Regions from separate parts of the Bacillus sp. WC2507 genome, predicted to be linked through region 3. Evidence: riboswitches for the same ligand, from Rfam matches in the RefSeq annotation. Region 3 holds a riboswitch; each other region holds the start of a gene.
The links. Region 3 has a riboswitch for thiamine pyrophosphate ahead of tenA (thiaminase II). Riboswitches for the same ligand answer to the same signal wherever they lie in the genome.
Positions count from the first base shown of each region.

Region 1: it holds a riboswitch for thiamine pyrophosphate, as region 3 does, so the genes downstream of both, ACUN28_RS27345 (MTH1187 family thiamine-binding protein) here and tenA (thiaminase II) in region 3, are expected to answer to the same signal.
Region 2: it holds a riboswitch for thiamine pyrophosphate, as region 3 does, so the genes downstream of both, tenA (thiaminase II) here and tenA (thiaminase II) in region 3, are expected to answer to the same signal.
Region 4: it holds a riboswitch for thiamine pyrophosphate, as region 3 does, so the genes downstream of both, thiC (phosphomethylpyrimidine synthase ThiC) here and tenA (thiaminase II) in region 3, are expected to answer to the same signal.

Region 1 covers NZ_JBQXPN010000001.1:5,196,988-5,205,094, forward strand. Annotated here, with positions in the region: gene ACUN28_RS27320 (glycosyl hydrolase family 18 protein) at 1-1,040, shown strand, start outside; gene ACUN28_RS27325 (ABC-F family ATP-binding cassette domain-containing protein) at 1,498-3,042, opposite strand; gene ACUN28_RS27330 (ABC transporter ATP-binding protein) at 3,489-4,238, opposite strand; gene ACUN28_RS27335 (ABC transporter substrate-binding protein) at 4,235-5,233, opposite strand; gene ACUN28_RS27340 (ABC transporter permease) at 5,230-6,003, opposite strand; gene ACUN28_RS27345 (MTH1187 family thiamine-binding protein) at 5,975-6,295, opposite strand; TPP riboswitch at 6,396-6,497, opposite strand; gene ACUN28_RS27350 (methyl-accepting chemotaxis protein) at 6,559-8,107, opposite strand, start outside.
Region 2 covers NZ_JBQXPN010000001.1:3,108,023-3,116,129, reverse strand. Annotated here, with positions in the region: gene ACUN28_RS16680 (FtsX-like permease family protein) at 1-651, shown strand, start outside; gene ACUN28_RS16675 (lipoprotein BA_5634 family protein) at 705-1,391, shown strand; gene ACUN28_RS16670 (DUF3914 domain-containing protein) at 1,468-1,809, opposite strand; gene ACUN28_RS16665 (esterase/lipase family protein) at 2,084-3,325, shown strand; gene ACUN28_RS16660 (homoserine dehydrogenase) at 3,413-4,453, shown strand; gene pdxR (MocR-like pyridoxine biosynthesis transcription factor PdxR) at 4,619-6,067, shown strand; gene ddlB (D-alanine--D-alanine ligase) at 6,072-6,986, shown strand; TPP riboswitch at 7,059-7,164, shown strand; gene tenA (thiaminase II) at 7,288-7,977, shown strand.
Region 3 covers NZ_JBQXPN010000001.1:4,865,518-4,873,624, reverse strand. Annotated here, with positions in the region: gene ACUN28_RS25715 (SH3 domain-containing protein) at 1-817, opposite strand, end outside; TPP riboswitch at 1,087-1,198, shown strand; TPP riboswitch at 1,259-1,361, shown strand; gene tenA (thiaminase II) at 1,444-2,139, shown strand; gene ACUN28_RS25705 (ABC transporter ATP-binding protein) at 2,108-2,857, shown strand; gene ACUN28_RS25700 (ABC transporter permease) at 2,857-3,609, shown strand; gene ACUN28_RS25695 (ABC transporter substrate-binding protein) at 3,606-4,607, shown strand; gene tenI (thiazole tautomerase TenI) at 4,618-5,238, shown strand; gene thiO (glycine oxidase ThiO) at 5,231-6,340, shown strand; gene thiS (sulfur carrier protein ThiS) at 6,356-6,559, shown strand; gene thiG (thiazole synthase) at 6,562-7,332, shown strand; gene thiF (thiazole biosynthesis adenylyltransferase ThiF) at 7,325-8,107, shown strand, end outside.
Region 4 covers NZ_JBQXPN010000001.1:557,748-565,854, reverse strand. Annotated here, with positions in the region: gene ACUN28_RS02985 (arsenic transporter) at 1-218, shown strand, start outside; gene thiC (phosphomethylpyrimidine synthase ThiC) at 471-2,231, opposite strand; TPP riboswitch at 2,344-2,459, opposite strand; gene lldP (L-lactate permease) at 2,531-4,192, opposite strand; gene ACUN28_RS02970 (DUF4870 domain-containing protein) at 4,488-4,805, shown strand; gene ACUN28_RS02965 (metal-binding protein) at 4,934-5,425, opposite strand; gene ACUN28_RS02960 (YkvA family protein) at 5,476-5,841, opposite strand; gene ACUN28_RS02955 (LTA synthase family protein) at 6,388-8,107, shown strand, end outside.

The DNA of each region.
Region 1 (8,107 bases), 330 kb from region 3:
CGGATAAACTCGTATTAGGTGTACCATTTTACGGACGCGGATGGAAAAGTTGTGGAAAAGAAAATAACGGACAATACCAACCTTGTAAACCAGGTAGTGATGGAAAGCTCGCTTCTAAAGGTACTTGGGATGATTATTCTACCGGTGATACAGGTGTGTATGATTATGGTGATTTAGCAGCTAATTATGTTAATAAAAATGGTTTTGTTCGCGGATGGAACGATGTAGCGAAAGTACCTTATTTATATAATGCGACTACAGGTACGTTTATTAGCTATGATGACAACGAATCTATGAAATATAAAACAGACTATATAAAGACAAAAGGTTTAAGTGGCGCAATGTTTTGGGAACTTAGCGGGGATTGCCGTACAAGTTCAAAATATAGTTGTAGTGGGCCCAAATTACTTGATACGTTAGTAAAAGAATTACTAGGTGGACCTATTACTCAAAAAGATACTGAATCACCAACAAACGTAAAAAATATTGCTGTTACAAATAAAAATTCAAACTCAGTTCAATTAAACTGGACTGCATCTACTGATAACGTAGGAGTTACGGAATATGAAGTTACTGCTGGAGAAGAGAAATGGAGTACAACAACAAATAGCATTACAATTAAAAACTTAGAATCTAATACAGAATACACATTTTCAATAGTAGCAAAAGATGCTGCTGGGAATAAATCACAGCCTACTTCTATTATTGTAAAAACAGATGATGCTAACACAACACCTCCTGGTGGAAATGGTAATGCTTCCTTTTCAATCACTTCAAATTGGGGAAGTGGTTACAACTTCTCGATTGTAATTAAAAATAGCGGAACGAACCCTATTAAAAACTGGAAATTAGAATTTGATTATAACGGCAATTTAACACAAGTTTGGGATTCTAAAATTAGTAGTAAAGTAAATAATCATTACGTAATTACGAATGCAGGATGGAATGGTGAAATTCCTCCTGGTGGATCTGTTATAATCGGAGGGGCAGGAACAGGCAATCCCGCCGAACTTGTAAATGCATCCATTAGCGAAAACTAAACGTAATCCCCATTAATTATTTCACTAAAGTTTGAATTTAGGTTTGAGTGCTCTGTCCTAAATTCAAACTTTTAACTTTTAGAAAAATCACAAATCGATATTATAATAACCTATTATAATTATATTTAGTTTCTAATATGAAGTTCGTGTGAAGTTCATCTGAATTTTACATGAATTTCCTTTAACTTCTATTGTCTTCCCATACTAATCACATTATCCTTTACATATAGGAATTATTTTAATTCCACTTTAAACTATCTATATATATAAAGAAAGATAGTCGCCTATTAGGGAAAGGCATCTAGTATTATTATAAATATAAACATAACAAAAGAAAAAGCACGCTTATAAGCGCACCATAAGAGTGCTTCTTCATACAATTCTCATGTAAGAATTCTCGAAAATCATGTTAATCACAAAGAACAGGCATTAGCTTTTATAAGCTAATGCCTGTTCTTTATTCATATTGTTCAACGTTCCAATCTTCTATATTCCATACTTTTGTTATCCATGCTTCATAGAAAGAAGGCTCATGTGAAACAAGTAAAACTGTTCCTTTATATTGTTGTAACGCTTCCTGCAAAGATTTCTTTGTTTCTATATCCAAATGATTAGTTGGTTCATCTAAAATTAAAACGTTACTTTTCGTTACGATAAGTTCACATAAACGTACTTTCGTTTGTTCTCCACCGCTTAATAAACGAATAGGTTTTAATACGTGTTCTTCTTTCAATCCACACTTTGCTAATGCTTGGCGTACTTCTTTCTTTGTCATATCTGGTCGTTCTGCCCAAACTTTCTCTAATGGTGTTGTTTCTGAAGCAAACTCTTCCTGTGCAAAATAAGCAGGATTTACTCGTTCTCCAACAGAAATTGAACCGCTTAACGGCTTTATTTGGCCTAATAACGTTTTTAATATTGTCGTTTTTCCAATACCATTATGGCCAACAATCGCTATCTTTTCTCCTTTTTTCACTTGTAAATTCAATTCTGGAAATAGCGGATCACTATAGCCTATTCTCAGTTTCTCAGCCTGTAATATACGACTCACTGGCTCCTCATAAACATTGAAATCAAAACGGGATCGAGGTACATGATTAACCTTTTCAACCCTTTGCATTTTCTCCAATACTTTCTCCCGACTTTTCGCCTGTTTCGCTTTTCGAATTTTATTTTTTTGAATAAATGTTTCTAACTGGGCAATTTCTTTTTGTTGTTTCGCATACGCAGATTGTAATTGTTTTCTTTGCAATTGATAACTTTGCAAAAAACGTTCATAATCGCCTACGTACCGCTTAACCTTCCGTTCTTCTAGATGATAAATAACATTCGTAATATTATTCAAAAATACTTCATCATGCGAAATGATAATGTAAGCTTTTTCATATAGTCTCAAATACGATTGCAACCATTCTATATGAGCTGTATCTAAATAGTTTGTTGGCTCATCTAACAATAAAACATCAGCTTTTTCTAAAAGGAGCTTCCCAAGTAATAACTTTGTTCGCTGTCCTCCACTTAACTTTGAAACATCCTTTTTCAACCCGATTTCAAATAACCCTAAACCGATTGCTACTTCTTCAATTTCTGTATGAATTTGATAGAAATTAGAGCTTTCCAATATAGTTTGTAATTCTCCATACCTTACTAACAGTTTTTCTATTTCTCCTGCTCCATTCATTTCTTCAGCAATTTTTAACATTTCGCATTCAATCGCATACAAATTAGAAAATGCACTTTGTAAATATCCTTCAATTGTTATCCCTTCTTGTAAATCCATATGCTGCTGTAAAAAACCTACCTTCACATGTGGAAACCATTCAATGTTCCCATCGTCATGTATAAGTTCTCCTGTTAAAATCCTTAACAATGTTGATTTCCCAATTCCATTTTTCCCTACTAACCCAACATGCTCGCCCTTTAATAGTCGAAAACACGCATTATATAAAATAGTTTTCTCACCATACGAATGACTTACATTTTCTACTGTTAATATACTCATTTTTTCTCTCCTCTACTTATACTTCTTCATAAGCTAAATAGAGAGAAGAACAGTATAAAGCCTTATTTAATTGTATATATAAAAAATGGGTAAGGTGAATACACCTTACCCATTACATATTATCGTAAAAAAGGATTAAGGTTCTTTACCTGCTGTCTTCAATTTAGCTTAATTTTAAAAAATAGGCAGACTTCTCCCGTATCAAGCTAAAACCATTTGAAGAACAGTTGATAAAGTCATTTTATCCTTTCACTCCTTTAACATTTGTTATATTAAGAGTATAAACTACTCTGTTATATTCTATTCTCTATTTTTTCTTTTGTTCCTTCTTCAAGATTGTCCATCGTTAATGAATTCACTATTTTTTCTATAGATTTCATCTTTCTCCTCCTATATAAAAAAACCTCTCAACAGTAATTATACAAAAAACTGTTAAAAGGCTTTTTCTATTTTTTCATATAAGGAGCTAATACTCTCAGAATTTCTTCCTTATCCTTCTTTAACTCAAGTGATGTTAACATATCCATCGTTCTCGGTCTAGGTAATTTCACTTGTACCTCACCAACTATTGATGCTGGTCTTTGAGATAAAATAAATACGCGATCTGAAAGTAAAATCGCCTCATCTAGGTCGTGTGTAACCATAACGATTGTTTGCTTCTCTTGGTGCCAAGAGTTTAAAAGCCAGCTATGTACTTCCATTTTTGTAAAGGCATCTAATTTCCCAAAAGGCTCATCAAGTAGCATAATTGGCTTTTCACATAAATATGTGCGCAAAAAACTAATTCTTTGACGCATACCACCAGATAACTCATCTGGATAATGGTCTGCATATTCATCTAGTTCAAACTGCTTTAATGCTTCCATTCCCTCTGTCAGCCTTTGTTTTTTCGGTTTACCTTCGATTTCCAATGGAAGAACTATATTTTGCAAAGCTGATCGCCAAGGTAGTAATAAATCCTGCTGTGGCATATAACTTACAACATCTTGCTCTTGTACGTACTTATCCTTATACGTTACATTCCCACTTGTTGGATTTTCAACATTTGCAATCATATTTAATAATGTGCTTTTCCCACAACCACTTGGGCCTACAAAGGAAACGAATTCTCCCTCTCGTATAGAAGCACTAATATTTGCTAATACATTCTTTCCATCGAAAGATTTCACAATATCTTTTATTTGTAATCCACTCATTTTTCATTTGGAAGGAACTCATTTGTAAAGGCATCTTTTACATCAATTTTCTTCTTAATAACTTTGTTATCATATAAGAAATTCATGTAATTCGTCCAAACTTCTTCCTTCTGTACTCCCCATGCTTTTGCATCATCTTGATACTTCGTACTTAACCACTTTTGACTTTCTTGTACTAAGTCTTTATTCACATCTGGAACAGCTTTAATTAAAATATCAGCAGCTTCTTTCGATTCTTTAATTGCAAAATTATAACCTTCCGTCGTTGCACTCATAAACTTTTTCACAAAGTCTTTATCTTGCTTCGTATGTTTTTCACTCGTAATAATAACAGGACTATAGAAATCAAGCGCTGGGTCTAAGTCTTTCACCATAATTGTATTTAACTCTTTTCCTTGACGCTTCGCTTCAATACCATCCCAGCCGTAATAAATCCATTCAAAATCAGCATCACGGCCAATTGATTTAAAGAAATCTGTTTGTCCTAAAATGATTTTTTCGACTTTATTAAAATCAGCTTGATGTTTCTCCATAATTGTCTTCAACGTCGCTTCTTCTGCTGGTCCTCCCCAGCCTCCGTAACGTTTGCCTTCAAAATTTTTCGGTGAAGTCATGTTATCTTTCTTAAGTGACGCAAAAGCTGAAGTGTTATGCTGAATAATCGCTCCTACAGATACAACAGGAATACCTTCCACCCGAGCCAACGTTACATTTTCTTGTGCGCTTATTGCGAAGTCAGCTTTTCCTGAAGCTATCATTTGCTCTGCTGTTACATTGTCACCAGGCTGAATAATTTCTACATCTAAGCCTTTCTTTTTATAATAATCTTTCGCTTGCGCTACATATAAACCAGTATGATTCGTATTCGGGAACCAATCTAATACTACTTTTACTTTTTGATCTTTACTTACACTTTCTTCTTTCTTCGCCGGATTACATCCAGCCACACCTACTGCTAATAAGGCAGCCAACATAACTTTTAAACCTTTTTTCATTTTCTGCCGTCCTTTCTATATATCCATGGTGCTGTTATTCTTGCCATAAACTCCACGATAAAATACAGACATAATGTCACCATGACGATAATTGCTGCAACACCAAATACCCGGGCAGTTAAAAAAGATTTTGTAGCCCTCGTAAGCATAACTCCTAACCCTTCGCTTGCACCGAGCCATTCTCCAATAATCGCTCCCATTACGCTATATGTAACTGCAATTTTTAAACCGGAGAAAAAGTATGGAAGCACTGCTGGAAACTTTACTTTCTGGTAAACTTGCCATTTCGTTGCCTTCATCGTTTGCAGCAACTTCAACATATTTTTATCTACCGTTTGAAAACCTTCTAAAATGCTAAGCGCAATCGGAAAGAAACAAACGAGTATTACTACCATTACTTTCGGTAGCATTCCATATCCAAACCAAATAATAAATAACGGTGCAAGTACAACGATTGGAATCGTTTGCGAAATAACAAGCAACGGATTTATTAAAATACGAAATAAAGGGATAACGTCCATAATAATTGCAATACTTGTCCCAATTAAAATTGCAAAAAATAGTCCAATTATAACCTCTTGTAACGTTTGTATCGTATTCGGTAATAGTAAATCTTTCATTCCAATTAATTCTTGAACAATGGCAGAAGGCTTCGGTAAAATCCACGGTTCAATTTTAAATAATGAAACAGATCCTTCCCATATCGCAATGAGAAGGATAAGCCAAATTGTTGTAATTATTTTAGATTGCTTCTGGTTTTGCATATTCATCACGGTACTTCCAAACCTTTTCATCTATCGTTACACCAGTGCTTGGACGATAATGGATTTTAATAGAAGTAATCACTTCTTCTGCACCAGCATCCACACAAGCTTGTTGCGCACGTTTAATGACGTCAAGAAGTACATCTAATTCTCCTTCCAGTGTTGTTTCCATTGCCCCTACTTCATAACGAACTCCCGATTGTTGTACAACCTCAATTGCTTTATCAACAACAGAATACACATCTTTGTTCTTCGCTTGTGGTACTACTGAAAATGAAATTGTAACTTGTTGTGACATAGTAAAATCCCCCTTATAAAATGAAATATTAAAACAAGAAAAGGCTTTCCTACTGCGTAGGAAAGCCTTGTATGCAAGTTATTATAGAATAACATATGCTACATCACTTTAAGTAACTCCCTACGCTGGCATTATCCAGATCAGGTTGAGGGTCGATGTTTGTTTACATCCTCTCAGCCAATTGGCTCCCCGGTCCTTAATTCGTTTTCATTGTAGCATGATTTATTTTATTGAACAAACAAAAGCACATATAATCACTTCATTTAACTTTTGAATTCCCCAATTAACTCTTGTAACTCCTGTGAAAGCCAGCTTAAAGAACTGGCTAATTCAGCAATATCTTGTACAGACATTTCCTGTTCTTTCATACTTTCTTCAACATTACTACTACTATTCGCATACGTATTTGCGATAAGCGATAGTTCATTTACAACACGAACAATATTTTGGCTATTTTGCAATATATCACTTGAATTGCTAGAAACAACTCTAACTTGATTTGTAACAGATTGTGCTGATTTTGAAATTTCCCCAAAGAAAGCACCACTACTTTCAACAAGTTTCATTCCAGATTCTACTTCTTTTAAAGTATTTTGCATTGAAACAACAGCTTCTTCCGTTTCAACTTGTGTTTCCCCTATTAATTTCGCTATATCTTTTGCTGATACTTCCGTCTGCTCTGCTAATTTACGCACTTCATCTGCAACAACGACAAATCCATTTCCGGTTTCCTCAGCACGTGAAGCTTCAATAAAAGCATTTAAAGCTAGCGAATTGGTTTGATTTGAAATACCGGTAATTACTGTTACAATATCACTAATTTCTTTTGATCTTGTTTCCAAAGAATAAATAGTAGAAGATAAATCTTGTACTGCATTTTGTATTATGTTCATTTGATTAATCGTCTGTTCAATAACACCATTTCCTTTTACCGATTGATGCTCCATACCTTCAGACTCTTTCGCCATTTGTTTTGCAGCATTATTTATCTCTTCCATCTTATCTTCCATTTCATATACAATACCTAAATACTTTGGTCCTGAAGTTTCTTGTGACTGAGCGCCAGCTCTTAACTCAACCATAGAACTTACGATTCCTTGGACTGCCATGCTATTCTCTTTCGTACTCACTGACAATTCTTGTGAAGATGAGGAAACCTGTTCTGCTGTCTGCTTCACTTTATCTATAATTCCTTTAAACTTCTCGATGGTACTATTAAAATACGCATTAATAATACCTATATCATCTGGCCTTTCCTCTAATTTAATACTTAAATCACCTTCACCGACTTTGCGCAATCCTTCACGTAAATCTCGCAATGGAGCAAGTGCGTTACGTACAATTAAGAATTGAATAAAAGTTGCAATTAAAACAGAAATGCAAATAAACATTAAACCTTGTATAATGAACTTTTCCTTTGTACTAGGAACAATAGAGGCATCTACATCAGCTGCAACAAGTGCCACAATATTATCTTCTCCATCTTTAATTGGCTCTAATATCGTTACCCACGTTCCTAATGCGTCTTCATATACTTCTGTCATATTTGCTTTTTTCGTGCTCATTACTTTATCATATGCTTTCATCCAAAGATCTGGTTGTTTATAATATTCTCCCGGCCTTACTTCAACAACATTTGCTAACCCTGTAGACAAATCAACGATTAGTAATTCACCTTTTTCATTTTCTTTTGCTCCAACAATATAGGTTTGTCCAACACTATTCAACTCTTCCGTTGCTTCATCTAATTTCTCTGTTAACTTCTCTCTCTTTTCTCTTTGTGCCACTGGATCTTTTGTAACATCTCTCACT
Region 2 (8,107 bases), 1.8 Mb from region 3:
CATGTGAAAAAAGCTGTAGAAAATTTAGTTTTACCACATGATTCTAGAACTATTTATATCGCTGTTCAAGATCAGGTATATGATGGAATACCTCTTATTAGTGACCCAGTTAATCAAGACAGTCCATTTCGTACTTACGGATTTGTTGTAGACGATTGGATGAAAACGAAAGAGATTTCAAACCAATTAAATAATATATTCGATAAAGATCCAAGAGACACACATTTCGAATTTAGAGCTTTAACAATCGAGTTGCTAAGTGCAAAACAAACGAATGGGTTATTACTTATGGCAAGTGTTTTAGTCGGAATCGTCTTCTTTACATTTGCCGCTAGTTTTATATATTTCAGATTATATACAGATTTGGATCGTGATCAACAGCAATATAAAATGATTTCGAAAATGGGATTAAGTAAACGGGAATTAAAAAAGGTTGTAACGAGACAGTTAGTATTAATGTTCTTCTTACCAATTATTGTTGCAGTAATTCATACTATAGTCGCTTATATGGCATTGCAACAATTAGTAGACTTTTCTATTTTAAATAGTTCTATCGTTATTTTAATTTCATTTATATGTATACAAGTATTATATTTCTTTATAACCCGTTGGCGTTACCTGCAAAAGCTGTATAAGGTTATGGAGCAATAGAGTATATTAGCTTGTAAGATTACACAAAAATATGTGAAAAAATGAACTGTATGATGAAAGGAAACGCGATGAAAAGAACTTTAACTATTTTTATGTTAACGATACTATTTTTAATAAGTTTTAGTGCATGTTCTAAAAAGGAGAATTCATTTCCTGCAAACGGTTTAATAATCATTGGGGATGAAAATAAAACTTCACCAATTATTAGTCGTTATCAAGAAATTACGAAAGAAAATGAAGTGTTTTCTGTGAAAAAAAGTAAATATGGGAATGGACAGGTATTAATTTTAAATGAATCCACAGCACAAGCGATGATTAAAGCAAATGTTTTTCGTAAACGAGATAATGGATCCAATTTAAAACTAATAGATAAGTTACCGAAATTCCCGAAAGAGGGCTCGCTGTTGTTTACACATGAAGATGAAAAGAGTATGAAAAGTATTGAATTAGAAGGAAAAGAGATTCCTGTTTCATACGATAGTGACGCTTGGATAGGTAACACTCGTAAATATCCAACGCAATGGTATGTAATGGTATCAAAAAATAGTGTGTATAAAGAAATAAAGGCAAATGAAACGAAAATGCACCTTCTTCATTTGAAACAATCACTAGGTGACGAAAAGCCTAAAATGTCGACAGATAATACATTGATTAATGAAAATGTCAAAGTAAAAAAGCTAATTAAAGGTTTGGAAGAAGAACTATCTTTTCAGTTTGTAACGATCGGGGAAAAACCTTAAAAAAGAGTTCGAGGCTGATAGAAACTTTATCAACCTCGAACTCTTTTTAGTTTATAGGCCATTCATATAACATATATTACATTACTTCATTTAATCGAGTCTCATGCGTTTCTTCAATCGCGTTTGAATGTTGACCTGAATTATTTTGAGCTTCTTTTTCTTTACGGACTTTTTGTAGCATTTCAAGGATGATCCATAAAGGAACACCTTTATCCTTTAACATCTTCCATAAATCTAATTCGTTAAATTTATGCTCAGGTTGTTTCATTTCTTTTTCAGATGAACGAATATCAAATTTGATAGGATCATTTAATTTTTTTACTTCAAGTTTAGTAGAAGGGATAGTATTACGCTCAAGATTAGATGGAGTTATTTTAGTTGGTTGAGATAATGTATGAATATTTAATTCGATTTGCATGACTTTTCCTCCTTCTTAAGTAATGAAATTAGTTTTCTTATGATTTTTAAATCCATTTAACATGAGGAAACTAAATCTAATTATAAATTCAAATAATCAGATTTACAAGTTATATTGTAAAAAGCAAATGTTTACCTGAATTAATATTTATCAACATTTGTGTATGTTTTCTATATATACAATGTATATAAAATACTTTACATTATGTTTAAGTTATAAAATATATATATCTTTTTTACAGAAAAATGTAAACGTTTTATTAGGGGGAGGAAGCATGGGGAAATTATTTTTAAAAATATGTTTATTCGCAATAGGGACTGTGCTTTTATTCGCAGCAAAAACAACTCACGCTGAAGAGAGACAACAAAATAATTATCCTATCATATTAGTGAATGGATTTGCTGGGTGGGGTAGAGAGGAAATGTTAGGGGTTAAATATTGGGGTGGTGTTCATGATATACAAGAAGATTTAAAAAGAAATGGTTATACCGTACATACTGCTGCAGTTGGACCTGTTTCTAGTAACTGGGATCGTGCATGTGAATTATATGCGCAAATAAACGGTGGTACAGTAGACTATGGTGCCGCACATGCTGAGAAACATGGACATAATCGTTTTGGCAGAACTTATAGTGGCTTTGCACCAAATTGGAGTGAAACAAATAAAGTTCATTTAGTTGGGCATAGCATGGGTGGACAAACGATTAGAACATTAGTACAGCTATTAAAAGAAGGCAGTTTTGAAGAAAAAAATTATGTAAACAATCATCCGAACACGAATATATCACCACTATTTGAAGGCGAGAAATCATATGTTCATAGTGTTACAACATTAGCAACTCCGCACAATGGGACAACACTTGCGGATGGTAGTCTTCTACTGCCGTTCGTCAAAGATTTACTCATTACAGCTGCAAGTTTTGGAGGAAACAATAATTTATCGTTATATGATTTTAAATTGGATCAATGGGGTATAAAGAAGAATACTGGAGAGTCTTTTTTCCAATATACTGATCGCATCCTAAATAGTTCACTTTGGAAAAATACAAAGGATATAAGTCAATGGGATTTAAGTACAGATGGTGCAAAGGAGCTCAATAATTGGGTAAAGGCGCAATCAGATGTGTATTACTTATCTTATAGTGGACATGCATCACAAGCGGCGCCTATAACAGGTTTACATTTGCCTCATATAACAATGAATAAAGTGTTAATGGGGAATGCATTTTTCTTAGGGTCCTATGCAAGATATGAAGAAAATCGTCCATTAATTGATACTTCTTGGTGGCAAAATGATGGTGTAGTAAATACAAATTCTATGATTGCACCATCATCTAATGCTACTGTAAATAGTAATGAGCCTTTACAGATTGGAAAATGGAATCATATCGAAACGAAAACAAATTGGGATCATCTCGATATGGTAGGACTTAGTGTTTCAGACACGTTAGGTTTTTCTAGTATTCAAGAGTTTTATAGAACAATTGCAGAAAAGCTATCACGTTTACCAAAATAGGTAATAATAAAGCGCTCTCGATGGAATTCGAGGGCGCTTTATATTATATTGAAAGAGGGATATGGTAGAAAAAAATGGGGGGATATTATGAAAATTAAAGTTGTATTATCAGGATATGGAACAGTAGGAAGAGAGTTTATAAAATTATTAAATGAAAAATATTCATATATATATGAAACATATGGAATAGAGTTAGTTGTAAGTGGCGTATTAGGTAGAAATATTGCAATACATAATGAGGAAGGTTTGTCTATTCATCATTTATTAAAGTATGGTGGCGGTAGCGCTGCAATTGAAGAATATATTGAACATTATCCGGAGCAACGAGCGACAGATAACATAAGTGGTACTGTACTAGTAGAATCAACTATTACAAATCTTAAAGATGGAAATCCAGGGAAACAATATATAAAACAAGCGATTGAGAAACAAATGGATATAGTAGCAATTTCAAAAGGCGCACTCGTTACAAACTGGAGAGAAATAAATGAAGCGGCAAAAATCGCAAATGTACGAATTCGATATAGTGGTGCAACTGCGGCCGCATTACCGACGCTTGATATTGGTCAATTTAGTTTAGCTGGTTGCCATATTGAAAAAATAGAAGGAATATTAAACGGGACTACAAATTATATTCTTTCGAAAATGAATGAGGAGGATATTACGTTTGAAGAAGCACTGAAAGAAGCACAAAGTAAAGGAATTGCTGAAACGAACGCAATATTAGATGTAAGTGGTTCTGATAGTGCGTGTAAATTGATACTTTTGACAAACAGTTTAATGGGAACAGAGAATACACTTGCCGATATACATATAAAAGGAATCGAACAGGTTACAAAACAACAAATTCGAAATGCTAAGGACCAAAATAAATATATTAAATTAATAGCTTCAGCAAATAAGGATAAGGATGGAAAAGTGGCTCTTAATGTGGAACCGCACGAAATACATAAAGAACATCCGCTAGCAAATGTAAATGGGACAGAAAAAGGGATTACGTTTTTTACAGATACGATGGGGCAAGTTACAACAATTGGTGGTGCTTCTAATCCACGTGGAGCCGCAGCAGCAGCTTTAAAAGATATAATTAACTTATATCGTAAAGATTTGTCACGTATTAACGGGTAGTAAAATTATCAATTGGTGAAGGTCAATAATCAATGGTCGGGATGAATCCACTATTGATTAAAGTTTCACTTTATAAAACCGTACCGCCCTTAATAAAAAATACATATGTAGTGGACCTTTTGAGAATGAAATTAATATGCAAAAATAATTGCAGGGGGTAAGGATTTGTTTAAAGATTTTAAAGTTGTCAAAGATCGTCCCGTTTATATTCAATTGAAAGATTATTTAAAAAAGATGATTATGAAAGGGCACTTGCTCGGGGACCAAAAAATACCTTCAACGAGGGAACTAAGTGAATTATTAAGTGTGAGCAGAAATACTGTACTCGCTGCCTATGCAGATTTAGAGCAAGAAGGACTCATTTATGCAGTTAAAGGAAAAGGGAATTTTGTTGCGAAGGTTGATATTTCAAACACTTCGTCTGTTGAAATAGATTGGAAAAATAAACTTAATACAGTTACCTTATTAGCGGATGAATTAGATTTAATGAAACATGGTGTTCGCTGGGAAAAAGGAATGATTGTTTTTAACAGCATCGCTCCAGATGAAAAGCTATTTGATGTGGAAAATTTCAAAAGAGCTTTTCTTACTCGTATGTCCATTGAAGGTGATGTCGTATTAAACTACGGTTACGCAAACGGGTATAGACCGCTAATGAATTATCTACTTCATTATATGGAAATGAAGGGTGTAGATATTTCAAATAAAGATATTTTAATTACAAATGGATTTACAGAAGGATTAGACATTGTACTATCCTCGTTATCGAAGAAGTCAGGGCGGGTTATTTGTGAGAATCCGACTCATCATGCTGCACTAAAGCTTTTCCGTTTACATGGACTTGAAGTGCATGGAATTAATATGAATGAAGATGGCATTGATACGAACGAAGTTGAAAAAAGCTTGCGTGAAAAAGAGTTTGATTTTGCGTATTTAATTCCTTCCTATCATAATCCAACCGGCATTGTTACGAGTTCGGAGAAAAGAACGGAACTGATGAGGTTATTTTCAAAATATAAGATTCCTATTATAGAAGATGGATTTAATGAAGAGCTACGTTATTCAGGATCACATTTAGCACCATTATTAACTTTTGCTGGCGCTGGTAATAATGTGATTTATATTAGTAGCTTTTCAAAGGTACTTTTCCCTGGTTTACGTGTAGGCTGGATCATTGCAGATAAAGAACTGATTCATTATTTAGAAAGTGTAAAAAGAGCAAGAACAATTCACACATCTACTTTAGATCAAGCTGTTCTGTTTCAATATTTACATGAAGGATATTTTGAAAAATATTTAAAAAAGGCAAGATCTGTTTATAAGAAAAAATATGAGTTAGCTGTTAGGGCGTGTAACGAGTACATTCCGTTTCAAAGAATGACCGGTGATGGTGGACTTCATTTATTTATAGAGTTAGAAGAAAAAATTCATGCCCGTACTCTTTTGCAAAAGTGTTATGAGCAGGGGGTTACATTTTCTCCTGGAGATGTTTTTTATTCTAATGGAGAAGGAACGAACACTTTTCGATTAGGATTTTCACGTTTGAAAGAAGAAGAAATTGTTCGGGGAATCAAAATAATCGGTGATACAATAAAAAATGAAATTTGGAGTTGAGGAAATGAGAATTGGCGTTATTATGGGAGGAGTATCCTCTGAAAAACAAGTATCAATTATGACTGGAAATGAAATGATTGCACATTTAGATAAAAGTAAGTATGACATAGTTCCAATTACGTTAAACGAAAAAATGGATTTAATCGAAAAAGCGAAAGACATTGATTTTGCGCTGCTTGCATTACACGGAAAATACGGAGAAGATGGGACTGTTCAAGGAACGCTTGAAAGTTTAGGTATTCCTTATAGCGGGAGCAATATGTTATCTAGCGGTATATGTATGGACAAAAACATTTCGAAAAAGATTTTACGTTATGAAGGAATAGAAACACCAGATTGGATTGAACTTACAAAAATGGAGGATCTAAATCTTGATGAATTAGATAAGTTAGGATTTCCGTTAGTGGTAAAACCAAACTCTGGTGGCTCGAGTGTCGGGGTAAAGATTGTATATGATAAAGACGAATTAATTTCAATGCTGGAAACTGTGTTCGAATGGGATTCTGAAGTAGTAATAGAGAAGTATATAAAAGGTGACGAGATTACATGTTCCATTTTTGATGGAAAACAGTTACCCATCATTTCAATTCGACATGCGGCGGAGTTCTTTGATTACAATGCGAAATATGATGATGCTGGTACTATTGAAGAAGTTATTGAACTTCCAGCTGAATTGAAAGAACGTGTAAACGAAGCGTCACTGGCTTGCTATAAAGCATTAAAATGTAGTGTTTATGCAAGGGTTGATATGATGGTGAAAGACGGTATTCCATATGTAATGGAGGTTAATACATTACCAGGGATGACACAAGCAAGTCTATTACCAAAAAGTGCAGATGCAGCGGGAATTAATTATAGCAAACTATTAGATATGATTATTGAAACTTCATTAAGAGTAAGGGAAGAAGAAGGGTTTTAAGTAGCAGTATCATGAATACTTTTGACAGTAACATGAAGTATGTTATGATGAATACAATACGAAAATTAAATATTTATCCACTAGGGGGGCCTATTATAGGCTGAGATCAAATGGGAATTTGAGACTCTTAGTACCTGATCTGGTTAATGCCAGCGTAGGGAAGTGGGAAAGACATTGCTATTTCATGAATAAATACTGTCAATTTCACTTTCTTTACGCCTGTAAAGAAAGTTTTTTTATTTTACAGATTTAATAATTGTGGGTAAATACTTAAATTTTATACATTATGGGAGGGATTTAAATGAAATTTTCACAATCATTACGTCAAGAAGTAGATTCAATTTGGGAAGCTAGTTTTCATCACCCTTTTGTAAAACAACTTGGTGAAGGAACGTTAGATTTAGCTAGTTTTCGCTATTATGTGCTGCAAGATTCATATTATTTGAGTCATTTTGCTAGAGTACAAACTTTAGGAGCTGCAAAAGCACTGGAATTAGAAACGACAGCTCGTATGGCACATCATGCTCAAAATACATACGAGGCGGAATTATCTTTACATGAGAATTTTGCGAAGAAACTAGGGATAACTCAAGAAGAAAAAGATAGTTTTATCCCTGCTCCAACTGCATACGCTTATACTTCACATATGTATCGTGCTGCGTATGAAGGACATTTAGGCGATATCATTGCAGCAATTTTACCTTGCTATTGGTTGTATTATGAAATTGGTGAGCGTTTAAAAGAGTGTCAGCCAGAAGAACCAATTTATAACGAATGGATTTCTGCTTATGGATCTGATTGGTTCCGTACGCTAGTTGAAGAGCAAATTACAAGATTAGATACTATCGCTGAAAACGTAACAGAGTCTGACCGTAAGCGAATGAAACAGCATTTCATTATTAGCAGTCAATATGAATATTCATTTTGGGAAATGGCTTATACTTTAGAAAAGTGGCCAGTGAATACAGAAGTAAAAGATGTAATCGGATAAAGAATGGAAGTAATGTTATAGATAGGTATGGATAATACCTATCTATATATTTTTTCTTGTCAGATTTGCGTAAAGTCGATAGTGCTGCGGATATAGCAAAATGGCATATCGATAAGTTAGTTAATTTAAT
Region 3 (8,107 bases):
GCATATCAAAGGTTGAGCTAACTCTTCCTTGAGTAGGGAATTTAAAAACTGCTGGAATTGAAGTAGGTTGAGCTGTTTGAGCTTGTGATTGCGTTTGATTTTGCACCACATAATGTTTTGCCACATATCCGTATCCTGTGCCAAAACGAATTTTATACCAAGTTCCTACAGTTTCCACTACTTGTATTTGTGTACCATTCTGTAATGAACCAAGTAGTGCACTACTTGTACTAGCGGTGCTACGTACATTAAGTTTAGGTGTTGCAACTGTGTATTTCGTATTATTTTGAACTGTGATGCCTTTTACTAAAGGCTGTGAACCATTAGACACGAATGCCTTTTGTACGTAACCTGTTTTGCCATTATGTAAAATTTTATACCAATCACCTTGTTCTTCTTGAATGGTAACGAATTTCCCATTTGGTAATACATCTAAAATTGAAGATTCTAAATTAGGTTCAGAACGAACGTTTAATGCATTGGCATTAACGATGTATTGATTATTAGATTGAAGTTTGTTTTTTAGTAGAATAGCATCTTTTTGTACGTAACCTACTTTATTATTAACAGATACTTTATACCAGCCATTAGTTGTTTCAAGTATGTTCACTTTCGTATTAAAGCGGATTGTATCAATTGATGAGCTATTTGCGTTATCTTTTGTATGTAAGGCTACTTGATCGACTTTTACATATCCAGTTTTTACATTAGATAATTGTTCAGCGTTGGCTGTTTGTACATTTGTTTCTCCCATAGAAGGAAGTAAAGAGGCAATTGCGACAGTAGTTGCTGTTAAAGCAGTAGCTTTCATATTCATATAATAGAGACCTCCTCTAGTTGTATAGTTGTAATTTTATTATAGTATAAAGATATAATATAGTGGGTGTATTCACATAAATGTAATATGAAATCAATATAAAAATAAATTTTTTGAGGATAATGATTCCTTTTTATCCAATTAATTAGGATAATAATTTCTAAGATAGAATATAAGTATTATATAGTTCCGTTATTTTGTTGACAATTGAGAAAATTAAAATAGTTGATGATGTCTTATTACGGTGTTATACTGACAGTGATAATTTCATAGTTTGCTAGGAGAGCTGGTGTTGCCAGCTGAGAGTAGGCCGTAAGCCTTTGATCCTTTTCATTACCTGATCTAGATTATGCTAGCGTAGGGAAGCAATTCGGACAATAATAATGAGTCCCCGTTTCTTTGCGTATAGAAACGGGGCTTTTTTATTTGAAAATTTCATATTGAAACCACTAGGGGTGCTTGTTGTGCTGAGAGAGGAATAATCCTTAACCCTTACAGACCTGATCTAGGTAATACTAGCGAAGGGAAGTGGAGCAACGAATAAATTATAATTTTATTTGCTGTAACCACTTCTTATTTAGAAGTGGTTTTTTATTTAGATATATAAATTGAAAGGGGATAGAGAAATGAAATTTTGCGATAGATTATTAGAAACTGTACAACCAGTTTGGGAGATGAGTCATAATCACCCGTTTGTAGTAGGTATGGGAGATGGCACGTTAGAAAAAGATAAGTTTCAGTATTATATTATTCAAGATTATTTATATTTGTTAGATTATGCAAAGCTATATGCGATTGGTGTTGTAAAAGCAACGAATCCACAAGTAATGGGGAAATTTGCTGAACAAATTGATGGCATATTAAATGGAGAAATGACAATCCATAAACAATATGCAAAAAGACTTGGTATTTCTATAGAGGAGATAGAATCTGCAAAACCATCTGCTAAAAATTTAGCCTATACAAATTACATGATGTCTGTATCTCAAAATGGCACGCTTGCGGAATTAATAGCAGCACTTCTTCCATGTATGTGGAGCTACTGGGAAATTGGAAAGCGTTTAAACGATATTCCTGGAGCAAGAGATCATGAGTTCTTTGGTGAGTGGATTCAAGGATATAGTTCGGAAGAATACGGTAGCCTTTGTATTTGGTTAATAGATTTATTAAATGAAATGGCAGTTGGAAAGTCTGACAAAGAGCTAGATCGATTAGAGGAGATTTTCCTATATTCCAGTCGATTTGAATATTTATTCTGGGATATGTCCTATCGTAAGGAGATGTGGGGATTTGAGGAGCAAGAACATACTACAGTTTCATAATGTTTCTTTTCATTATGATGAGAAACCAATCATCAAGGAATTAAATGCTTCTATACAAGATAAAGAGTTTGTAAGTATTATCGGACCGAGTGGATGCGGGAAAAGTACTTTATTTCGCCTTATTACAGGTTTAGAAGAAACAAGTACGGGACAGATAGAGCTGACAGAAACAAAGAGCCATCCTGTAGGGTATATGCCCCAAAAAGATATGCTCCTGCCATGGAGAACGATTATTGAAAATGCTGCCCTGCCGCTAGAGTGCCAAGGTGTACAGAAGAAAGAAGCACAAATAAAGGCAAAGGAACTGTTACATAAATTTGGCTTACAAGGGTATGAGACAAAATATCCGAAAGATTTATCTGGTGGTATGAGACAACGCGTATCTTTTATTCGAACTTTATTAACAGGCGGGGAGATATTGCTGTTAGATGAACCGTTTAGCGCGTTGGATGCGTTAACGAAGGCATCTTTGCAAGAATGGCTGTTTGAACAATGGAAAGAGTGGGAAAAAACAATTTTATTTATCACTCATGATGTGGAAGAAGCATTGTTTCTTTCTAATCGAATTTTCGTTGTAGAAAATCAACCGATAACTACTTTAACCGAGAGGATTGTACCGCTTGATCGTAATCGGACAAGAAAAGATTTGTATAAGCCTGAAGTGTTAGCGCTTAAAGATGAGCTTCTTAGTATGTTACAAAGGCAGGTACTCGTATGATGAACCGGTTGAAGGAACTATTACCTGCCCTTACACTTTCTAGTGTTTTACTTGTCATGTGGGAAATAGGCGCAAGAATTGTAGATGAGATGTACATTTTACCGTCACCGTCTGCAATTGTAATGAAGATATGGCAACTAAAAGATATATTATTTACAGTTCATTTGCCGGCAACATTATACGTCGTTTTAATAGGGGTGGCTATTTCTATCGTACTTGGGGTAGGGCTAGCAATATTAATGAATGCGAGTAATTGGATGGAGAGAGCATTTTATCCATTATTAGTTGCCTCACAAACGATTCCGATTACAGCGCTTGCTCCGCTCTTCGTTTTATGGTTTGGATATACGATCTGGAGTAAGGTTGTTGTCACGGTTTTAATTACGTTTTTCCCAATTGCGGTCAATACGTATGATGGACTACGTAGTACAAAAAAAGAATGGGAGGAGCTCTTAGTTACGTATGGAGCAACGAAAAAAGATATTTTTCTTAAATTAAAGTTACCATCTGCTCTTCCTTATTTTTTCTCAGCTTTAAAAATTGCAGTTCCGCTTAGTGTGATTGGGGCGGCAATTGGTGAATGGCTCGGTGCACAAGCTGGGCTAGGATATTTCAGTAAAAGAATGATGACGCAATTAGACGGAGCGGGTGTATTTGCCCCCATTGTATTGTTATCATTATTAGCTATTTTCTTTGTTGTCCTTATTTCGATTTTAGAAAAGAAATTTATTAGTTGGAGGAAGCATTCATGAAATTTTTAAAACGCATCTTTGTGTTTACATTATTAGTTGCAATGATCGCTGGATGTTCTAGTAATTCGGCATCAGATAAGAATAAAAAAGAAAAAGAAATAACGGTCATGCTTGATTGGTACCCAAATGCGGTACATAGCTTTATTTATGCGGCGATTGAAAAAGGCTACTTTAAAGAAGAAGGAGTAAAGGTGAATATTAAATTCCCTTCTAATCCGACTGATCCATTAACTTTAGCAGCTGCAGGAAAGGTAACGGTTGGCTTATATTATCAGCCAGATGTTGTCATGGCAAAAGCAAATGAACAAATTCCAGTGAAATCAATTGGAGCTGTCGTACGTTCGCCATTAAATCATGTTGTATCGCTGAAATCAGCAGGCATTCAATCGCCAAAAGATTTAGAGGGGAAAACAGTTGGATATTCTGGAACACCTTTAAGTGAGATGTATTTAAAAACGATGGTAAAAGAAGCTGGTGGTAATCCAGATACAGTGAAAGTAGTCGATGTTGGCTTTGATTTAGTACCGGCACTAATTACGAAAAAAGTGGATGCGGTAACAGGGGCATACATTAACCATGAAGTCCCTGTTATGCGCCATGAAGGTCATGAACCAGCATACTTTAATCCAGCTGATTACGGTGTACCAAACTATCATGAGCTTGTATTTGTAACAGGTGATAAAACGTTGAAAAAAGATAAAGAAGCGTTGCAAGCCTTCTTACGTGGTACGAAAAAAGGCTATGATTTCATGAAGAAAAATCCGGATGAAGCATTAAATATTTTATTAAATCATCAAGAAAAAGAAAACTTCCCGCTTGTACCAGAAGTTGAAAAAGAAAGTATGAAAATTTTATTAGAGAAGATGGAAACGAAAGATGAGCCATTCTTATCAGATTCAAAAGAGTCATGGGAGAAACAAAATAAATGGCTGAAAGATAAAGGAATGACGAAAGAAATCGTTCCGGCTGAGGAATTATTCGAAAACATTTTAAAGTAGGCGAATGAATATGAAAAATGAGCTTCATGTAATCTCAAATGGTCACATGTCATTCGAAGAGCTAGTGAATGTAGCAATGCAAATTGAGAGTGAGATTGATTATTTGCATATTCGTGAGCGTGAGAAAAGTACGAAGGAATTGTATGAAGGTGTGGAAGGTCTTTTGAAGAAAGGCTTTCCGGCATCGAAGATAGTAATAAATGATCGAATTGATATTGCTATTTTATTAAACATTCCGCGCGTGCAGCTAGGATATCGAAGCGCAGATGTAAGGTCAGTGAAAGAAAAGTTTTCTTATTTGCATGTCGGTTATTCTGTGCATTCTTTAGAAGAGGCGATCGATGCATTTAAGAATGGAGCGGATTCACTCGTCTATGGTCATGTATTTCCGACAGATTGTAAAAAAGGTGTGCCAGCGAGAGGGCTTGAAGAAGTTTCAGACATTGGAAAGTGTTTATCCATACCGATTACAGCAATTGGAGGAATCACCACGGAAAACACAGGGGATGTTCTTACTAACGGTGTCAGTGGTATTGCTGTTATGTCTGGGATTATAAGCAGTAGTAACCCGTATAGCAAAGCGAAATCTTATAAGGAATCAATAAGAAAGTGGGCGGAAAAACATGTGTAAGAAGTATGATGTAGCGATAATTGGCGGAGGTGTAATTGGTAGTTCAGTTGCACATTTTCTAGCAGAACGAGGGCATAAAGTAGCGATTGTAGAGAAGCAAAGAATTGCATCTGAAGCCTCGAAAGCGGCTGCTGGTTTACTTGGGGTTCAGGCAGAATGGGATGCATATGACCCACTATTTGAACTTGCTAGAGAAAGCCGTGCTATATTTCCACAACTTGCAGAAGTTTTACGTGAAAAAACAGGCATCGATATTGGGTATGAAGAAAAAGGCATTTATCGTATTGCCCAAAATGAAGATGAGAAGGAAAGAATTCTTCACATTATGGATTGGCAGCAGAAAACAGGTGAAGATTCTTATTTTCTAACAGGAGATCGTTTACGAGAGAAAGAGCCATTTCTATCTGAGTCAATTATAGGTGCTGTATATTATCCAAAAGATGGTCATGTTATTGCACCAGAGCTTACGAAAGCCTTCGCACATTCCGCATCATTTTCGGGTGCTGATATATATGAACAGACAGAAGTGTTTGATATTCGTATTGAAAATAATAAAGTGACTGGAATTATGACGAGCGAAGGTATTATCACATGCGAAAAAGTTGTGATTGCGGGTGGTTCATGGAGCACGAAGCTACTAGCGCATTTTCACCGAGAATGGGGTACATATCCAGTTAAAGGAGAAGTAGTAGCGGTAAGAAGTAGAAAACCACTTTTAAAGGCACCTATTTTCCAAGAAAGATTTTACATTGCACCAAAGCGCGGTGGACGTTACGTAATTGGAGCAACGATGAAGCCTCATACGTTTAATAAAACTGTGCAACCAGAAAGTATTACTTCTATATTAGAGCGTGCTTATACAATATTGCCGGCTTTAAAAGAAGCAGAGTGGGAAAGCACATGGGCAGGATTAAGGCCACAATCAAATCACGAAGCTCCTTATATGGGAGAGCATGAAGAAATAAAAGGTTTATATGCTTGTACGGGGCATTATCGAAACGGTATTTTATTAAGTCCTGTTTCTGGTCAGTATATGGCTGATTTAATAGAAGGAAAGCAGGAAAATCACTTGCTAGATTCATTGCTTTCTAAAACAGTTTAGAAAGGAGATGGAAGTTTGAATTTAAAAATTAATGGTAATCAAATTGAAGTGCCAGAGAGTGTAAAAACAGTAGCTGAGTTACTTACACATTTAGAGTTAGATAACAGAATTGTTGTAGTAGAGCGTAATAAAGATATTTTACAAAAAGATGATCATACAGATACATTTGTTTTTGATGGAGACCAAATTGAGATTGTAACTTTCGTAGGAGGCGGTTGATTATGTTAAACATTGGACCATTTTCATTTCATTCTAGACTTTTATTAGGAACAGGAAAATTCCCTGATTTTGATGTGCAGCAAAAGGCAATTGATGTATCTGAGGCTGAGGTTTTAACGTTCGCAGTACGTCGTATGGATATATTCGATGCACAGCAGCCTAATTTATTAGAGAAACTTGATGTAAAAAAATATACGTTATTACCGAATACAGCTGGAGCAAAAAATGCTGAAGAGGCTGTTCGTATTGCAAAATTAGCAAAAGCTTCAGGGCTTTGCGACATGATCAAAGTTGAAGTTATTGGTGATGATAGAACGTTATTACCTGATCCGGTAGAGACGTTAAAGGCATCTGAAATGTTACTAGAAGAAGGATTTATCGTACTTCCGTACACATCTGATGACGTTGTATTAGCACGTAAGTTACAAGAACTAGGCGTGCATGCAATTATGCCAGGAGCATCACCAATCGGTTCAGGGCTTGGTATTGTAAATCCGTTAAATTTGAGCTTTATTATTGAACAAGCGACAGTACCAGTTATCGTTGACGCTGGTATCGGTAGCCCAGCTGATGCGGCATTCGCGATGGAATTAGGAGCGGATGGTGTGTTATTAAATACGGCTGTGTCAGGAGCAAAAGATCCTATTAAAATGGCATCCGCAATGAAATTAAGTATTGAGGCAGGACGTTTAGGATTTGAAGCAGGTCGTATTGCACGTAAACGTTGTGCAACAGCAAGTAGTCCTTTAGAAGGAATGAGCGTAGTTGAATAATCGATATTCTCGCCAAGAATTATTTTCTCCGATTGGGGAAGAAGGCCAGCAAAAGATAAGAGAAAAGCATGTGCTTATTATCGGCGCAGGTGCATTAGGTAGTGCAAATGCAGAGATGTTCGTAAGAGCAGGTGTTGGTACAGTAACGATTGTAGACCGGGATTATGTCGATTGGAGTAATTTACAAAGGCAGCAATTGTACGCAGAGAGTGATGTAGAAAATAATCTTCCGAAGGCTGTAGCAGCAAAGAAGCGTCTAGAAGAGATTAATAGTGAAGTAAGAGTAGAAGCTCTCGTTCAAGATGTAACAGCTGAGGAATTAGAAGAGCTTGTGACCAACGTTGATGTAATCATTGATGCAACTGATAATTTCGAAACGCGTTTCATTGTAAATGATATAGCACAAAAATATTCTATTCCATGGATTTATGGAGCATGTGTAGGGAGTTACGGCCTTTCTTACACAATTCTTCCTAGTAAAACGCCATGTTTATCATGTTTATTACAATCAATTCCGCTTGGCGGGGCGACATGTGATACAGCGGGCATTATATCACCTGCTGTAGCTCTCGTCGTTTCTCATCAAGTAACGGAAGCTCTTAAACTGTTAGTGGAAGATTCCGAATCACTTCGAGATGGACTTGTATCGTTTGATGTATGGAAGAATGAATATTCATGTATGAATGTGCAAAAGCTTCGTAAACACAATTGTCCTTCGTGCGGAGAGAATGCATTATATCCGTATTTAAATAAAGAAAACACATCGAAAACAGCA
Region 4 (8,107 bases), 4.3 Mb from region 3:
CTATCTACCTCGCAAACATTATTGGTAGTGACATCGGTTCACTATTATTACCAATCGGTACGCTAGCTTCCCTCATTTGGATGTATATCCTGAAACAAAACAAGATTAAAGTAAAATGGAAAGACTATTTAAGTGTATCTCTTATCGTCATTCCTCTCACAACAGTCGTCACATTATTCCTCTTATACTACTGGGTACACCTCTTCTTCGCCTTATAAAGTGAAACTTTAATCAGTGGGGGTTTTCTTCATCCCCCACTGATTATTAGTTGAACCAATCGGGCTTTTATGGGCAGTTGATCCCCCACCTAACTTCTGTGCTTTCACTGAATTTTGAGGTGGGGGTCTTACTGCCCATTAATGCGGGATAAACGACAGAAGCCCCTTTTGCTACCGTCTTAGCAAAGGGGCTTCTTCTATATTTAAATTAGGTACTACAGTGTGATCAATCAAGTAAAGAGGTGTAACGTGTTATTGGTATAAATGACTACCAGTGTCTTTAAATTCTTTCGCTTTCTCTTTCATCCCTTTTTCAATTGCTTCTGTCGTTTCTAAATCATTTTCTTTCGCATAGTCACGAATGTCATGTGAAATTCTCATACTACAAAACTTCGGTCCACACATGGAACAGAAATGAGCCGTTTTCGCGCCTTCTGCTGGTAATGTTTCATCGTGATATTCCATCGCACGTTCAGGATCTAAAGATAAATTAAATTGATCGCGCCAACGGAATTCAAAGCGAGCTTTTGAAAGTGCATCATCACGCTGATGAGCCGTTTTGTGCCCTTTCGCAAGATCAGCTGCATGCGCAGCGATTTTGTACGTAATAACCCCCGTACGAACATCATCTTTATTGGGTAAACCTAAATGTTCTTTCGGCGTCACATAACAAAGCATCGCCGTTCCAAACCAGCCAATCATCGCAGCTCCAATCGCTGATGTAATATGGTCATAACCTGGTGCAATATCTGTCGTTAACGGTCCCAGTGTATAGAACGGCGCGCCCTGACAAATATCAAGCTCTTTCTCCATATTCTCTTTAATTAAATGCATCGGTACATGCCCAGGTCCTTCAATCATCACTTGCACATCATGTTTCCAAGCAATTTTCGTTAATTCACCAAGTGTTTCAAGCTCAGAGAATTGTGCTTCGTCATTTGCATCTGCAATCGAACCTGGACGTAATCCATCTCCAAGAGAGAACGAAACGTCATACTGCTTCATAATTTCACATATCTCTTCAAAATGAGTGTATAAGAAGTTTTCTTTATGATGGAATAAACACCACTGTGCCATAATTGAACCACCGCGTGAAACGATACCTGTCGTACGCTTTGCAGTAATCGGAATGTAACGAAGTAATACGCCAGCGTGAATTGTAAAGTAATCAACGCCTTGCTCCGCTTGCTCAATTAACGTATCACGATACACTTCCCACGTTAAATCTTCTGCAATTCCGTTTACTTTTTCCAGCGCTTGATAGATCGGTACAGTCCCAACTGGTACAGGCGCGTTACGAATAATCCACTCACGTGTCGTATGAATATTTTTACCTGTAGATAAATCCATAATCGTATCTGCACCCCAGCGAGTTGCCCAAGTCATCTTCTCCACTTCTTCTGCAATAGAAGACGATACAGCAGAGTTTCCGATATTTGCATTGACCTTCACGTGGAAGTTACGTCCGATAATCATCGGTTCTGCTTCCGGATGGTTAATATTCGCTGGCAAAATCGCACGGCCTTCCGCAATTTCCTTGCGAACAAACTCAGGCTCTACTCCTTCACGAATCGCAACATATTCCATCTCAGACGTAATGATGCCATTACGCGCATAATGCATTTGCGTAACATTTGCACCTTGCTTCGCTCTAAGCGGTTTGCGATCCATTTGCGGAAAAACAGGTGTATGTTTCGAAGCCACCTTCACACCGTCATCCTCTGGTTTCACTTCGCGCCCTTCGTACGCTTCTACATCTCCGCGCTCTAGGATCCAAGAGTGGCGCGGCGTTGGAATTCCTTTTTCTAGCTCCACTTTATACGCAGGATCTGTATAAGGACCGCTCGTATCATATACACGAATTGGCGGATTCGGAATGCCGTTCGTTTCACTTTGTTCAATCTCGCGCATCGGCACTTTCATACCTGCACGTGGTCCATCCACATACACTTTCTTACTTCCTGGTAAACTCGATTTCAATTCAATTTGCTCAGCTGAAACAGACTGTTTCATAACCTTTGTTGCCCCCCTGTACGTGACAAGGACGAGATATGGCCAGCGTATGCCAAAATAAAAAGAGCCAGGTCCATAAAAAAATAAGGACCTGGCTCATAAAGGCATCATTATGTAAAGCCGTTAACTTCCCTACGCTGGTACGAGCCAGATCAGGTCCAAAGGGTTAAGAAGTTCACGCGCTTCTCTCTCAGCCTACGCATACGTTAGGCACCCCTAGTTTATCACTGATTTAATTTTCAATACTTTCCCATCATACACGATAATCTGAAAAATGAAAAGTTTATTTCTTTTGTTGTTTATGGAATCATCCACGTTAAATAATATGCCTGTACATACGTCATAATACCAACAATAATTACGAAGAATAAACTATGCTTCAATGTAAATCGGAACAGATCTGATTCTTTCCCAGCAAGTCCAACTGCCGCACAAGCGATCGCAATCGATTGCGGAGAAATCATTTTTCCTGTTACACCGCCCGTTGTATTTGCTGCAACGAGAAGTACTTCAGATACACCGACTTGCTGTGCTGTAATCGCTTGTAAATTCGAGAACAGTGCATTCGCTGACGTATCAGATCCTGTTAAGAACACCCCAATCCACCCCAAGAATGGTGAGAAGAACGGGAATAGTCCACCAGTTCCAGCAAGCGCTAACGCTAATGTAGATGATAAACCAGAATAGTTTGCGATAAATGCGAACCCTAATACGAATCCAATAGATAGAATTGGCATCTTAAGCTCATTTAGCGTTTCTTTAAAAGTCGCTACTGCATCTTTTGCACTCATTTTTAAAATAAAGATAGAAATGACACAAGCAATTAAGATTGCTGTTCCCGTTGCTGATAATACATCGAATTTCAAAATTGCCTCGTAAGGCGTCGGTTTATTTACAATTGGTTCTGCTTTCATTACTAAATTGTGCAAGCCTGGAACTTCAAACTTAAACACAAGGCTTTCCAATGCGCCGCCTGGAGCAAATAACGCTTTAAAGAAACTTTGGCTCCAAATAACTACCATGACAGTTAAAATAATGAATGGAGACCATGCTTTTACGACTTTTCCTACTGTTAGTTTCGGCATAGATGTCGCCGTTGTTGCCGCAGCTACTTCACTATTTGCTTGCCCCGATTGATAGATTTCTTTCGGCTGCCAAACTTTTAAGAATAGTGATAAACTCACTAAACTTACAAGTGCTGACGTAATATCCGGGAGTTCCGGTCCTAAAAACGTCGCTGTAATGAACTGCGTAATTGCAAATGAACTACCGGCTACAAATAACGCAGGCCATGTTTGTCTTACCCCTTTCAATCCATCCATTAAAAATACGATAAAGAACGGAACAAATAATGATAGAAACGGTAATTGATGTCCAGCCATTTGTCCGATTTTATGTGGATCAATACCTGTTACTTGTCCAGCCACTGTAATCGGAATTCCCATCGCCCCGAACGCTACTGGTGCCGTATTTGCAATTAAACAAAGACCCGCTGCATATAAAGGATTTAACCCAAGACCTGCAAGAAGTGCTGCCGTAATCGCTACTGGTGCACCAAATCCTGCTGCCCCTTCTAAAAATGCTCCGAATGAAAACCCGATTAAAATAACGAGTAAACGATGGTCATTCGTAATGGATAATACAGATGCACGAATCACATCGAATTGACCTGTTTTCACAGAAATTTTATATAAAAATACCGACATAATGATAATCCAAGCAATTGGCCATAGTCCGTATAAGAAACCATATCCGGTCGCTGCCATCGCCATCGTGAACGGCATTTTATAAGCGAATAACGCCACTAAAATTGTAAGTACAACTGTAATAAATCCTGCCACATACCCCTTCATGCGGAAAACTGCTAAAGCTAAGAAAAAAAAGATAATCGGAATAAGTGCGACCGCTGCCGAAATCCAAATGTTTCCGAACGGATCATAAACTTGTGTCCATGTGTTCATTGTTCTCTCCCCCTAAAGAATCCCCTTTTAAATAGAATAACCTCATCAACAGACTGTCAGGTCATCATACCTTTAAATCTAAAAATAAAAAACGTTTAAGAAAACGTTTTCAATAACTTTCATTTATACTGTACCATAACAATTTCCATTTAAAAAGATTTTTTTGAAAATTTTATTATTTAACAGAAAATCTTACAAAATCGTCACGTTCCTGTAATGTTCATCGATAGAAAGCTTGCCAAAACTATTGCATAATAATAGTATAACAACAGACATTATTCATGAGGTGATATATATGAACGGAAACAAAATATTAGCTGCTTTATCATACTTTAGTGTACTATTTGCCCCTATCTTATTCCCTATTATCGTTTGGATTGTAGGCGATGCTGAAACAAAACCACATGCAAAACGTGCTCTATGGACACACATTATTCCAAGTATCGCTACATTCATCGGCGTAACTATTTTAGGAATTATGGGTATCGGATCTGACCAGCCAGATGTAACACTGGGAATTGGAGCAATGATTGTCTTATGTATTTGCGGAATTATTAGCTTATACTACTTCATTTGGAACATCGTAAAAGGTATTAAAGTACTGAAAGCTTAAGTTTAAACAAACGTTTGATTAAAACGACACTATGACATGATAAATGAAATTTTATCGATGATACAACAAGAATAATCAACCTATTAATTAAGAAAAAACCGTCCCAAAATACCTTTTGGGACGGTTTTTTATCTTCTGCGTTTCTTCTTTTTTCTCATCATTTTCTTGCGGCGCGTATTCACTTTATCCGCTATAATGTGAAGCGTGCTTGCCACAACAATTCCCATTATGAACGTTACAATTTCAACCTCATGTTCCTTCGCAATTTCTATTAAATTCCCGTCAAGCACGATTACATTTAATAGGAATAAAAACGGAGAAAACACGATTAACATGTATGCAATACGAATCACATCACCAAGTATAATTGTATGTGTAAAGAAGGATCGATGCGGCATGACCTTCTTATACGGATACCAAAATATACGCAGGAATCCCCATTTATTATACGCATTACTATACGTATCTAAATCCGGCGTTAAAAATGAAGTACCTACTAAAAAGCCAATTGCAAAAGTTAATAAAAAATCAAAATTTGTTAATCCATACGAAAAGAGCATAAACAAAACAACCGGAAGGGATATTAAGTTTATTTTCGTATGCGTTCTTCCTGATGGCATAAAGCACTTCCTCGCTTACGTTCGCCCTGTCACCATATGACAGTTCTCACCTATTGATCTAATTTCTGATCGATAAATGATGTGTCTATATCCGAACCAAACCACTCTGCCAACTTCACTCGTGCCTTATCTTTCACCTCTTCATTGACGTATAACGATGCCTGTAATAGTGCGGCCGTCAACGCCCCTAAATCATCTGTATAACCAACTCCAGCAATGAAATCTGGGATGGCATCAATTGGTGCAATAAAATAAGCAAGTGCTCCAATCACAATAATTTTCACTCGCTTTGGAACATCAGGTCTTTGCAAAACGTAAAACAATAATAAACTTGCATAAATGACCGACTGTCCTGCTTGCTTTGCAACATGTTTTGCTTTCTTCCAAAACGCTTCAACTGAAAATTTTTGCCCCATGTGAAAGCCTCCCTATTTTTAAAAAGAAATAAGCTACAATATGTTATCAGTAAAAGTTCATCAAAATTACACACAATCTATCAATGAACTTTTATTGTAACAAATAAACCAAAAAAGAACAAGTGTTCGTTAATTTTTACATACTTCCCTTCATATAATGGGTTTCTATATAACCCCTTACCCATCGTCATTTCTTATTTCTCAACCAAAGAAATTTTCACTTTCACTTAACATTCTGTTCTATCTTTGTTATATTTTCTAGTTGACGGACATATAAACGAATGTTAAAGTTTTCTCTGGTAGTGACAAATCTCATACAAAAAATGTAAAATGTTATAGTGTTTCTCAGAAATGAATTTTGTTGTATAATACAGAAATGACGTTATGCTTATGAGCAGCACAAGAAACCAAAAGGGTATGCATAGTTATAGTCGTATATGGGTGAATATAGAACCTCTAATTATGGCCAAGAAAACTATGTATTTTTTATTTTAGCATTTTTCGCTCCAAAATCGACCAAGCCTGATAGAGAAAGGGTGGAAATGAATGAAAGAAACCTTGAAATCACAATTTCAAAATGTGCGTTTCACTGTATTCGTAGCTTTAGCTTTATGGCTGAAGACGTACCTTATTACACGCACAAGCTTCGATTTAAAACTTGAATCTTTCATGCAAGAATTCATTTTATTCCTTAGCCCATTAGCAGCATCATTACTGCTTGTTGGTCTTGCATTATTTGCAAAAGGGAAAAAACGTAACTATATAGCACTTGGAATTAATTTTGTCTTAACGATCGTTCTTGTTGGTAACGTAATGTTCTACGGATTCTACAATGACTTCGTTACTTTACCAGTACTAGGACAAACATCTAACTTTGGAAGTTTAGGTTCTAGTGTAAAAGAATTGTTTAACTACAAAATTATCCTTGCATTTGCTGATATTATCGTATTCTTCATTTTATTGAAGAAGATGAAAAATTTTGCACCGACAGAACGTGTAGCACGCCCAATGCGTTCCCTATACTTCGTGTCAACAATTGCTATTTTCTTCGCAAACTTAGGACTGGCAGAAGCTGAGCGTCCTGAACTATTAACACGTTCATTCGATCGCGTTATGCTTGTTAAAAACTTAGGTTTATATGTACACCAAGTGTATGATCTTGGCTTACAAGCAAAATCAAGTTCACAAAAAGCATTTGCTGACGGTAGTAAATTACAAGAAACAGAGAACTACGTAAAAACAACGCAAAGCAAACCAGATCCAAATATGTTTGGTACTGCAAAAGGGAAAAACGTAATTGTTGTCTCTCTTGAGTCATTACAAACATTCTTAATTGGTGCAACAGTTAACGGACAAGAAGTTACACCATTCTTAAACCAATTTACGAAAGAAAGTTATTACTTTGATAACTTCTTCCATCAAACTGGTCAAGGAAAAACATCTGACGCTGAATTCTTAGTAGATACTTCAATGTATCCACTAGACCGTGGTGCTGTATTCTTCACACACGGTAATAACGAATATACAGCAACTCCAGAAATTTTACGTGAGCAAGGATATCACACATCGGTATTCCACGCGAACAACGCAACGTTCTGGAACCGTAACATTATGTATCCGGCACTTGGTTATGACCGTTACTACAACGAGCTTGACTACAAGATTACGCCAGAAACAAAATTAAATTGGGGATTAAAAGATATCGAATACTTCGATCAATCTATCGATATGTTAAAAGAAGTGAAGCAACCGTTCTACACTCGCTTCCTGACGTTAACAAACCATTACCCATTCACTTATGATGAAAGCACAAAATTAATCGATGAATACAATTCTGGTGATGGCGTATTTGACCGTTACATGGTAACTGCTCGCTATTTAGACGAAGCAATGAAACACTTTATTGAGCGTCTAAAAGCAGAAGGTATTTACGACAACTCAGTTATCGTATTCTACGGTGACCACTATGGTATTTCTGAAAACCATAACCGTGCAATGGCACAGTTCTTAGGAAAAGAAGAAATCACTGCATTTGACCATATGAACTTACAAAAAACACCGATGTTTATTCACGTTCCAGGTCAAAAAGAAGGTAAAACAATTTCAAAACCAACTGGTGAAATTGACATTAAACCAACAATTCTAAACTTACTTGGTGTAGATTCTACAAATCAAGTTCAATTCGGTCATGATGTATTCTCACCAGAAAATAAAGGATTCGTTGTTCTTCGTGACGGTAGCTTCGTTACAGATAAGTACATGTACA